DNA from 2 places in the Marinomonas posidonica IVIA-Po-181 genome. Region 2 is predicted to be linked to the other one. Evidence: riboswitches for the same ligand, from Rfam matches in the RefSeq annotation. Region 2 holds a riboswitch; the other holds the start of a gene.
What was found. A riboswitch is a leader RNA that binds a small molecule or an ion and turns the genes downstream of it on or off. The one in region 2 is predicted to bind thiamine pyrophosphate.

Region 1 (5,726 bases), 1.3 Mb from region 2:
CTGACCTTACTCTTCTTGCTAGTGGTTCCTCTGATTGGGTTGATTGTGTCTTATGCGTCAAAGCGTTTTCGTCGTTTAAGTAAGCGTATTCAAAATGCCATGGGCGGCGTAACCGATGTGGCGTCAGAAGCCATTAAAGGTCATGAGGTTGTTAAGATCTTCGGGGGCAGTGAGTATGAGGTCGAACGTTTCCGTCAAGCGGCGCAAGAGAATCGTCGTTCTCAATTGAAAATGGAAAAAACTCGCTCTCTAAATATTCCAATTGTGCAATTTATCTTGGCATTTGCCATGGCTACTTTGATTTGGTTTGCGCTCAGTCCGGATTTGAGTCAGCACATGACGCCAGGGGACTTCATCGCGTTCTTGACCGCTGCTGGCATGTTGGGTAAGCCGATTCGTCAATTAACCGATGTGAACAGTGTTTTACAAAAAGGCATTGCAGCTTCGCAAAGCATTTTTGAATTTTTGGATATGTCGGTTGAACCTGATGATGGCAAAATTCTCGCACAATCCTTAAAGGGTGATATTGAATGGAAAGACATGTCTTTCTCTTACCCAAATGCAGATAAGCAGGCTCTTAAGAAGATTACGTTATCCTTGCCCGCAGGGAAAACCCTAGCATTGGTCGGCCGCTCTGGGAGTGGTAAGTCGACTATGGCCAATTTGATTCCACGTTTTTATAACTTGGATGAAGGTGAGTTAAACATTGATGGCGTTTCCATTTCAGATTATCAATTAGATTCTCTAAGAACCAGCATTGCTTTGGTGAACCAGCAGGTTGTTTTATTTAATGGCACCATACGTGAAAACATTGCTTACGGACATTTGCGTGATGCCAGTGATGAGCAAGTGATTGAGGCGGCAAAAGCGGCCAATGCATGGGGCTTCATTCAAGAGCTGGATCAAGGTTTGGAGACTATGGTTGGTGAGAATGGTGTCTTGCTTTCCGGTGGTCAACGCCAGCGAATCGCCATCGCACGAGCCATTTTGAAAAATGCGCCTATTCTTATCCTGGACGAAGCAACTTCGGCACTGGATACAGAGTCTGAGCGAGCCATTCAAATGGCCTTGGATGGATTGATGGAAAACCGTACCACGATTGCCATCGCTCACAGACTCTCGACCATTGAAAATGCTGATATTATTGCGGTGGTTGATCATGGTGAAATCATTGAGCAAGGTTCTCATACTGAACTATTGGCGATGAATGGCGCTTATGCTCAGTTACATAACCAGCAATTCAGTGAGACGGCTGACTAATATGTGGTTGTATCGTTTCCTTCTGGCTTTACTGACTCCTATCATCTGCTTGAAGGTTCGACGTTTTAAAAAAAATTATCCAGCCTATCGAGCCAAAGAAGCCTTTGGTCGTTGGGGAAAGGTGGAAGCGGACTTGTGGATTCATTGTGCTTCCGTCGGAGAGGTGTTGGCCGCTCGACCCCTTGTGACACAGTGGCGAAAAAAATACCCGAATCAAACCTTATTAGTAACCACCATGACACCAACTGGTGCGGCGCAAGTAGCACAGGTGTTTCCATTTGCTTTGCATCGTTATTTGCCGATGGATTGGCGTTTGGCGGTGAGACTAGCATTGCGTCATTTAACCTGTCCTCGATTGTTAATCATTGAAACCGAGCTATGGCCAAACTTGCTTGAACAAGCTAAATCACAGGGGCTGCGTATTAGCATTGTGAATGCCCGAATGAGTGAACGTTCGTATCAGCGTTATCAAAAGTTCTCAGCTATTTCTCGTCACCTTTTTACTTTGCCTGATCAGTTTCTAGCCCATGCGCAAGCAGATGCTCAGCGCTTTAAGGGGCTAGGAGCGAAAAAAGTTTATGTCACCGGTAGTATTAAATTTGATTTGAACGTACCAGAGGAAGTAATGCAGCATCAGTGGCGCGATGACTTTGATAAAGACTTTGTCTGGGTTGCAGCCAGTACACATCAAGGTGAAGATGAGCTTATGTTGCAAACACATCAAGCTTTGTTAGAGAAGCAGCCGAAAGCATTGTTGATCCTTGTGCCGCGACACCCAGAGCGTTTCGAGTCTGTGTTTGCTTTGGCGCAAGCTTCATTTTCTCGTGTAGGGTTGCGAAGCCAAGTGGCTTTCAATAAGTGGTCTGAATACGATGTGATCATTGGCGATTCAATGGGAGAGCTGATGCAGTATTATCAAACTGCGGATTTGGCTTTCGTGGGTGGCAGTTTGGTGAAGCGAGGTGGACATAATCCAGTTGAACCTGCGTTATTAGCTAAAGCGATCATTGTGGGCCCTCATGTGTTTAATTTCAAAGACATTACGGATCAGCTCCTACTAGAAAAAGGAGCATTGCAGTGCCAAGACGAAACGCAATTAACAGAGTTTGTGTTGGCGTTAGCGTCACAAGCCTCACAACGTTTACGGATAGGCCAATCGGCGCAGCGTTTTGCAGAAAAAAGCCAAGGTGCCGTGACTAGGGTTTTGAATGAAATAGACTTTCATTAGGGGACTCTTTACAATAATTGCTCATTATCTCATGGGGTGCTTGGTTGATAAAAAACCAAAGCTGAGAAGCGAAGGCTCGCTAACCCATTGAACCTGATCCAGATTATGCTGGCGTAGGAATTGAGATAGCAAGTCTGTCAATCATACCTTGCCGTTTCACCTATACGCCGCTCACTTATTATTAGGAGCGACACCTTGAAAACACTTTCTTTTCGTACTTATTCTAGTATTGCTTTGGCCACCTTTACGCTGTCTTTTTCTGCTCTTTCGTCAGCGGCTCAAACACTTAATGTTTATACCTATGATTCCTTTGCATCCGACTGGGGGCCTGGTCCGAAGATTAAAGAAAACTTCGAGAAGCTGTGTGACTGTGAGGTTAACTTTGTCGCTTTGGATTCTTCCGTTGGTATTCTGTCTCGTGTGCAATTAGAGGGGAAATCTTCATCTGCTGATGTGTTATTAGGTCTGGATTTGAACTTGATGGAGGCCGCTAAAAAAACAGGCTTGTTGGCTGAGCATGGGGTTGATACCTCAGTGGTAAATCTGGAGGGGGGGTGGTCTGATAAAGACTTTGTTCCTTTTGATCATGGGCATTTCGCGTTTATTTACAATGCGGAAACACTAGAGAACCCTCCCAAAAGTTTGGCGGACATTGTTGAAAACCAAGAATTAAAAGTCATCTATCAAGACCCTAGAACTAGTACGCCAGGTTTGGGGTTATTGCTTTGGATGAAGTCAGTGTATGGTGAGAAAGCAGCGTCTGCATGGTCTACTTTAGCCTCTCATACGGTAACGGTGACTAAGGGCTGGTCTGATGCGTATGGTTTATTTTTGAAAGGTGAGGCCGATTTGGTGTTGAGTTATACCACCTCACCTGCTTATCACATAGAGGCGGAAGGTGAGACCAAATACCAAGCGGTTGAAACGACAGAAGGTCGTTATCCTCAAGTTGAAGTGGCGGCGATGATGAAATCGGCACCGAATAAAGTCTTAGCAGAGCGTTTTATGTCATTCATTTTGACACACGACTTTCAGTCGACGATTGCTACAGGCAATTGGATGTTACCTGTGGTTGATCTTGATCAGCCTTTACCAGAGGCTTTTGCAGCGGCGATGAAGCCAGTGACTAGCTTGATGTTACCGGCGGACCAAGTGGCCGAGGAGCGTAAGGCCTGGGTGAATGAATGGTTGAATGCGACCACTGAATAAGCTGAATTAGTTTGAATCGATTGATTGGAATATCAAGCCTGCTTCCCGCGATGTTGGGGGTGGGCTTGTTTGTTTGTATTGGTGTTTTTAGCTTGATGGCTTTATTACGCTACAGCGATGTGGCTGAGTGGTCGTCCTTTTTGTCTCAGCCTTATCTGTGGCGTTTGATTCGCTTTTCTTTATGGCAAGCTTTATTAAGCAGTTTGCTTAGTCTTGTTATTGCTGTGCCAGTGGCGTCCTGCTTATTTCATCGTTCTTTTTGGGGGCGATCTTTTTTGTTGCAGTTATTTTCCGTGTCTATGGTGGTGCCTAGCATTGTTGCCATTCTAGGGATCGTTGTGGTGTATGGTCGAACGGGTTGGTTGGCACAGATTTCTGGTATTGAGCTTCCATTATATGGTTTGACCGGTATTTTGTTGGCGCACGTATTTTTTAATATGCCATTGGCGGTTAGGTTGCTATTACAGGTCTATGCTTTAATTCCAACTGGTCAGTGGCGTCAAGCTTACCAGTTAGGTTTTGATCGATGGTCTGCTTTTCGTTTTATAGAATGGAGTTACTTACGCAAAGCTTTACCTGGCGCATTTGTATTGATTTTTATGCTTTGTTTTTCCAGTTTTGCTGTGGTGCTCAGCTTAGGAGGTGGTCCTAAGTCGAGCACCCTTGAGGTAGCCATATATCAAGCATTAAGGTTTGACTTTGATTTGAATAAAGCCAGCTTTTTAGCACTATTACAGGTGCTGATTTGTACAGTGATTGCCCTTTTTGTGTACAAGCTGGCGCCTGTGAATCATCAGGACTCAAGTTTGTTAGCGCAATCCCGTTTTTCTATTCGAGATTCCTATGGTGCCAAAGCCTTAGATGTGATCGCATTTCTGTGTGTATTGGTATTTGTGTTGCCGCCTTTTATTGCCATTTTGGATCCGATGTTTTCCACGCAATTCCTTCAAACACTTAGCTCCTTGAGGCTTTGGCAGGCGGTTTTAGTGTCACTCAAGATTGCTTTTCCTGCCGCCTTTATAAGCTTACTGCTGGGGCTGAGTTTTTGTGTGCTGGCGCGTTATTGTATGGGAAGGGGAAAACTCGATATCTGGTCAACAAAGTTAGAACAGTTAGGTAATCTAATTTTAATGGTTCCTGGTTTGGTCATCGCGACAGGCTTATTCTTATGGTTGAGAGATTTGGGGCTGAGTTTTTCATCCAGTTATTGGATTGTGGTTTGGGTTAATGCGGTGATGGCTTTGCCATTTGTATTACGTTGTATGATGCCCTGTTTTTATCAGCAAGAGCGTCGCTTTCGGCATCTGTATTCCAGTTTAGGGCTTCAGGCTTGGTCTCGCTGTAAAATAGAATGGCCTTTGGTGCGAAGTTCTGTTGCACAGGCATTTGCGTTTGCTTTGCTACTATCTTTGGGAGATATGGGTGTGATCGCGTTATTTGGTAGTCAAGGCATGGTCTCGTTGCCGCTGTATTTATTTCAATTGATCGGTGCTTATCGCCTAGAAGAGGGAGCCTGTGTTGCCGTGGTGTTGATTTTGTTGTGCTTGGGATTGTATGTGTTGTTTTCTCGTATTGTTGGGGGAAGGTGGCATGCTCAAGGTTGATTTAAAGTACGACTGGGAGCGTTTTCACGCGCATTATCAAGTTCAGATCGATCAAGGTATCACGACTTTACTGGGAGCGAGTGGTGAAGGTAAAAGTACCTTACTGCATTTACTTGGCGGCTTTTTGCAAGGTCATGGTGTATTGGATTATCAGGCTCAATCTTTGTTGGCTTTGCCCGCTTACAAGCGTCCCATTTCGACCTTGTTTCAAAGTGATAATTTATTTCCGCAATTGACGGTTTGGCAGAATGTGGCGATTGGACTGTCACCGCATCTTCGTTTGAGTTCAGAGCAATGCGAAAGAGTGACTTGGGCATTAGAGCAAATACAGTTAGCTTCCAAAGCGGATGTTTATCCTCAGGCACTGTCGGGTGGACAGGCGCAGCGTATCGCCATTGCCAGAGTGCTGGTGAGAAAAAAGCCTA
Region 2 (5,726 bases):
GTTCACCCCTGTGGCCGCAACCGCGGCAAAGCGTTCGCAGTTAATTCCGCCAATGGCTACGGTTGGGTAATGACCCTTTAGTAAATTAACATAATGCTGCAGACGCTTAAGCCCCTGAGGTTGAGATGGCATTTGTTTTGTTTGCGTTGGATAGATGTGACCCAAGGCAATATAGCTGGGGTTGAAGGCCAAGGCTCGAGCGATTTCAAAATACCCATGCGTGCTAACCCCTAAGCGCAAACCAGCTTGTTGAATATGTGTTAAGTCAGCCACTTGCAAGTCTTCTTGCCCTAAATGAACGCCATAGGCTCCGTACTTGATGGCTTTTTCCCAGTGATCATTGATGAACACCTGCGCTTGATGGGTTTTCCCTAGCAAAATTGCTTGTTGAATTTGCTCATCCAGTCCTACAGCATCCGTATCTTTAATACGCAATTGCGCCATGCGAACGCCTTGCCTTAATACCAATTCCAACCAAGCAATCGAATCGACAACAGGATAAACGCCCATTAAATCCACATCCACCATTGGAAATGGAAGAGGTTGCCCTAATCTCATGTTGGCCATAAGGATTTCAGGCAAGTTTTCAATCTGCTCCGGCCACCCAGGCCTTCCCAATGGGCCAGCTCCCTGCCCAATTTGCACGCCCGTTTTGAGTGCGCCTGTAATGTATGCCTTAGCCATAGTGATCGCATCATCAGCAAAGTAGTCATATCCCAAAAAGCAGGACAAGGCGGTTGATAACGTGCAGCCTGTTCCACGGGTATTGTGGACAGACAATTTTTCCGTTGAAAAACCACACACTCTTTCGCCTTTAAACCACCAATCTGTCGCAGCGGCATCGGCATAATGCCCCCCTTTCAGCAACCAAGAAACTTGGCTAACGCCATATTTTTCGATGATTTGAAAGGCGATTTGATTCACCGCTTGATGTGCCGAAATCTGAGTAAGCGCTTCAAATTCCAACAAATTCGGAGTGATATAATCGACATAAGGCAGCATCAGAGTTAGCAAATCGACCGCCGCCTCACTTTGTTGCAGCCGATTACCAGTCTCACTGCTGGCCGCCATGACAGGATCAAACACAATGTTAATCTCTGGGCGTTGTCGTTTTATTTTTTCTAACCACTTACTGCACGCGACAACCAACTCATGATTAGGTAACAAACTCACCTTAATGGCTTGAGGATAAACATCATCCAACAGGACCTGCCACTGTGCATCAAACATCGCCACACTGACTGGCTCAACCAATTCAACGACTTTGGAGTTTTGAGCCGTGACACAGGTCACGATCGATTGCATATGGCATCCTAGGTCTTGCCCGGTTCGTAAGTCGGCTTGCAATCCTGCATGTGCCGACGAGTCAGACCCGCCAACACACCAAATAACAGGAGGTTTTGACATTATCTCACCTCCTATTTAAGGGTGCCCTGTTTCAAGATCTGTTGTCAAAACCGTTTTGCTTGCCGCTGACGCCTCATTTTTTGACGATCTGGCCAATAGATTTGAATCAAACTTATCCGTCGTCAAATACACATCACTGCCTAAATCACGAAATTGTTCAGACATTTTTTGCATGCCGGCAATCGGGTTATCCTCCTCAATAGCGACTAAATCAATTCCATTCGCCTCTAACCCAGCCGCATAGTCACGAACTTCTTGAGTAATCTTCATCGAGCAGAATTTCGGTCCACACATAGAGCAGAAATGCGCCACTTTACCAGACGCTTGAGGCAAGGTTTCATCGTGATAGGTACGGGCTGTTTCTGGGTCAAGGGACAAATTGAATTGATCTTCCCAGCGAAATTCAAAACGAGCCTTAGAAAGAGCATTATCTCGAATTTGCGCACCTGGATGCCCCTTGGCAAGATCCGCTGCATGAGCGGCAATTTTATAGGTGATCAAGCCTTGCTTTACATCTTCCTTATTCGGCAAACCTAAATGCTCTTTCGGCGTCACATAACACAACATAGCACAGCCATACCAACCGATCTGAGCCGCACCAATACCAGACGTAATATGGTCATAACCCGGTGCGATGTCTTGTGTTAACGGCCCTAAAGTATAAAAAGGCGCTTCATGACAATGCTCTAATTGCTCAGTCATATTCTGCTCAATTAATTGCATCGGAACATGCCCTGGCCCTTCAATCATGACTTGTACATCGTACTCCCAAGCCACCTTTGTTAATTCGCCTAGGGTTCTCAATTCTGACATTTGTGCTTCATCATTCGCGTCCATAATAGAGCCCGGGCGTAACCCGTCCCCCAATGACAGCGCCACATCGTATGCCGCACAGATGTCACAAATATCACGGAAGCGTTCATACAAAAAACTTTCCGTATGATGAGCCAAACACCATTTGGCCATAATAGAACCGCCGCGAGACACAATGCCGGTCAAACGCTTCGCGGTAAGCGGGACATAACGCAACAAAACGCCAGCGTGGATCGTGAAGTAGTCCACACCTTGCTCCGCCTGTTCAATCAAGGTGTCACGAAATACCTCCCAGTTTAGATTTTCAGCAACGCCATCGACTTTTTCCAACGCTTGATAAATCGGCACAGTACCAATAGGGACAGGTGAATTTCGTAGAATCCATTCACGGGTTTCGTGTATGTTTTTCCCCGTGGACAAATCCATTACAGTATCCGCCCCCCAACGAGTCGACCAAACCAGTTTTTCCACTTCTTCTTCAATGGAAGACGTGACCGCCGAATTACCAATATTGGCATTCACCTTGACCAGGAAATTGCGGCCTATGATCATCGGTTCAGATTCTGGGTGGTTAATATTATTTGGAATAATGGCACGACCTTTTGCCACTTCATCTCGCACAAATTCCGGTGTAATCCTATCTTGCAGGTTGGCCCCAAAACTATGACCAGGATGCTGTTTTAAAAGCAACTCACTCTTGATGGCCTGCAAGTTTTGATTTTCACGAATCGCAATGTATTCCATCTCAGGGGTTATTATTCCCTTTTTGGCATAGTGCATTTGAGTGACACATTGAGCAGACTTAGCACGGCGTATTTTGGGTAAATACTGGAACCGCAATTCATCTAACTTACCATCGTCTAATCGAGATTGAGTAAAGCTTGAACTGACTACTGAGAGCGTTTCTGTATCATTACGCTCTTCAATCCAATTGGCTCGCTGTGGATTGATCCCTTGATGAACATCAATTTTTTCCTGTGGATCACCGTAAGGTCCGGAACAATCGTATACAAAGATGGCTTCGTTTGGTTCAAAGGTTAACTTGGCAGAATCCGAACCAATCGGCGTGTCCGTGAGATTGATTTTACGCATTGGCACACGTACACCATCCTGCTTACCCTTTAGATAAATACGTTCCGAAGCTGGAAAAGGCGTGGCTTGAAGTGACTCGATAAAAGCTTTTGCTGCCAAACGAGACGCTTCGCGTGACAGCTTGTTTGGTTTTTTGTTGTTGTGACTAGACATGAGCATTTCCCTTTTTAATAACGTGAGAATTGCTTGTCTGGGGTGCTGTTTATCCTAATAAACTGATTTAGACATCAGACTAGGCAAACATGGAATCCTGAAATGATAGAATTGAAATAGACGAGTGACTGGCTGCATCGAAAACAATTCAACAAAACAGGAGTTCATTCGATGCAGATAAGAAAAAGTATGACTTTCTTGTTTCCTACGCGGGTATCAACCCGATCAGGTTCTGCGGATCCCGCATTCAATTATGCGATCTCAGCCAAATGGCACTCCGACAAGTAATCATGAGTATACTTATTCAAACGTCCCTGTAAACCCAGTATTTTTAGTCTAGTGAGTTAGATTCACTTGCGCAAAGCAACAAAACTCAGTCTTGCTGCATTTCTAACGCCAATTTATACAGTTGATTCTTTTTCCCACCAGTGAACTTAGCCGCAATCGCTGCTGCTTGCTTCAAAGGCAAGGATTCTTCTAGCAGCAAAGTCAAAACACGGCGCGCCTCCTGCAGTGATTCATCTTCTTCTGGCAGAGATAAATTCAACATTACCACAAACTCCCCTTTCATCTGGTTAGCATCTTCATCAAACTGCTGGAGAACCTGACTAGGAGAACCAGATAAGAAGGTTTCAAATGTTTTGGTAATTTCTCGAGCCAACACTAAATTGGCTTGATCACCATACACAACCTGAAGATCGCCAATGGAATCATAAATACGGTGAGTTGATTCGTAGAATACGACTGTACCTGCTTGCTTGGCCCAAGAAGTAAATACATCACGACGTGCTTTACTTTTAGCTGGCACAAAACCTGCGAAGAAAAACTGGTCCGTTGCTAAGCCAGAAGCACACAAAGCCGCAACCACAGCACATGAGCCAGGAACCGGTACAACCTTGTGACCCAATGCCCTTAAGCTTGAAACCAAATGATAACCTGGATCAGAAATTAAGGGAGTACCCGCATCGGATACCAGCGCGAGGTTTTTACCTTCCGACAACAAACTGGCGACGTACTCAGCTTTGTCTTTTTCATTGTGGTCGTGTACGGAAAAGAGCTTGGCCTCAATGCCAAAATGATTCAACAATCGACGAGTGTGTCGAGTATCTTCAGCCGCGATATAGTCTACATTGCGTAAAGTCTGTTCCGCTCTTTTGGTGAAGTCGTCTAGATTGCCTATTGGTGTCGCAACTATATACAGCGACCCTCTCACTTCATCCGAAGTATGTGATACCATGTTGCCTCTTTCATTTGTCATTTTTAAGATTATGAGCCTAAATAATTACCGCATCATATCATTAACCCTTTGCTCTTTTCTGCTGGCTGCCTGTAATTCCGCGAATTTAAATTTGCCTCAGCAGAACACGACATTAGTACAGCAAAATACAGCTACCCAAGAGCGCACATTACCACCTAGCATTTACCAGCCGAAAAAGACCTCAAGCTCAGATCAAGCTATTCGCGATGCCCTACAACAGGCACAGAAAAACTATGACGATGGCAATTTCATCCAAGCCATTTCAATCCTAGAAAAGAATGTTTTAGGAAAAGACTCATCTGTCCAGTTTGATGCTTTCTTACTAGCAGCAAACATCAATGCTCAGTTAGATAATGCCTTAGACGCATTTGATCTACTCAATAATGCCGAACAGCTTGCTATAGCTCGTCATCCAGACAAGCAAAATGCACTTCAAGAAACACGCGCTAGCATTTTCGAGCATTTTAGCAACTGGCCGGAAGCGGTTAAACTTAGAATGGCATTAAGCTATAGCCTGCCACTGAATGAAGGTGCATCCAATCAAGCAAAACTTTGGCTCGCGGTTCAAAACCTGACACAAAACGAAATTGACAGCCTATATCAAGAACAGCAACCTATTTTGAATGGCTGGTTAACCATCAGTAATATTTTGCGGGATCAGTCTCTATCGATTGAACAACAATTAGCCAACTATCAAACATGGCAACAAGAAAACACCAATCACCCTGCCGCAATCTCCCCACCACAAGACTTTCAAATCATGGCGTCTGTTGAAGAAATGGCACCTGAAAAAGTCGTGTTAATGCTACCAATGACTGGGAAATTAAAGCGCGCATCTCAAGCCATTGTCGACGGCTTTTTTGCCACCTATTACAATCAAAGAGAAAAACGTCCGCAGGTTAATATCGTTGATGTGGACCAGTTTAATGACATCAACAGTGCTTTACAGGCCGCCAATGAAATGATGCCTGATATTATCATTGGGCCACTTCAAAAGAATAAT

Region 1: it holds a riboswitch for thiamine pyrophosphate, as region 2 does, so the genes downstream of both, thiB (thiamine ABC transporter substrate binding subunit) here and thiC (phosphomethylpyrimidine synthase ThiC) in region 2, are expected to answer to the same signal.

Annotation. Positions count from the first base shown of each region.
Region 1 is NC_015559.1:865,515-871,240, forward strand. Features, by position in the region: gene msbA (lipid A export permease/ATP-binding protein MsbA) at 1-1,260, shown strand, start outside; gene MAR181_RS04000 (3-deoxy-D-manno-octulosonic acid transferase) at 1,262-2,488, shown strand; TPP riboswitch at 2,511-2,626, shown strand; gene thiB (thiamine ABC transporter substrate binding subunit) at 2,684-3,697, shown strand; gene thiP (thiamine/thiamine pyrophosphate ABC transporter permease) at 3,709-5,301, shown strand; gene MAR181_RS04015 (thiamine ABC transporter ATP-binding protein) at 5,288-5,726, shown strand, end outside.
Region 2 is NC_015559.1:2,126,976-2,132,701, forward strand. Features, by position in the region: gene thiE (thiamine phosphate synthase) at 1-1,407, opposite strand, end outside; gene thiC (phosphomethylpyrimidine synthase ThiC) at 1,423-3,465, opposite strand; TPP riboswitch at 3,651-3,755, opposite strand; gene rsmI (16S rRNA (cytidine(1402)-2'-O)-methyltransferase) at 3,839-4,702, opposite strand; gene MAR181_RS09980 (penicillin-binding protein activator) at 4,701-5,726, shown strand, end outside.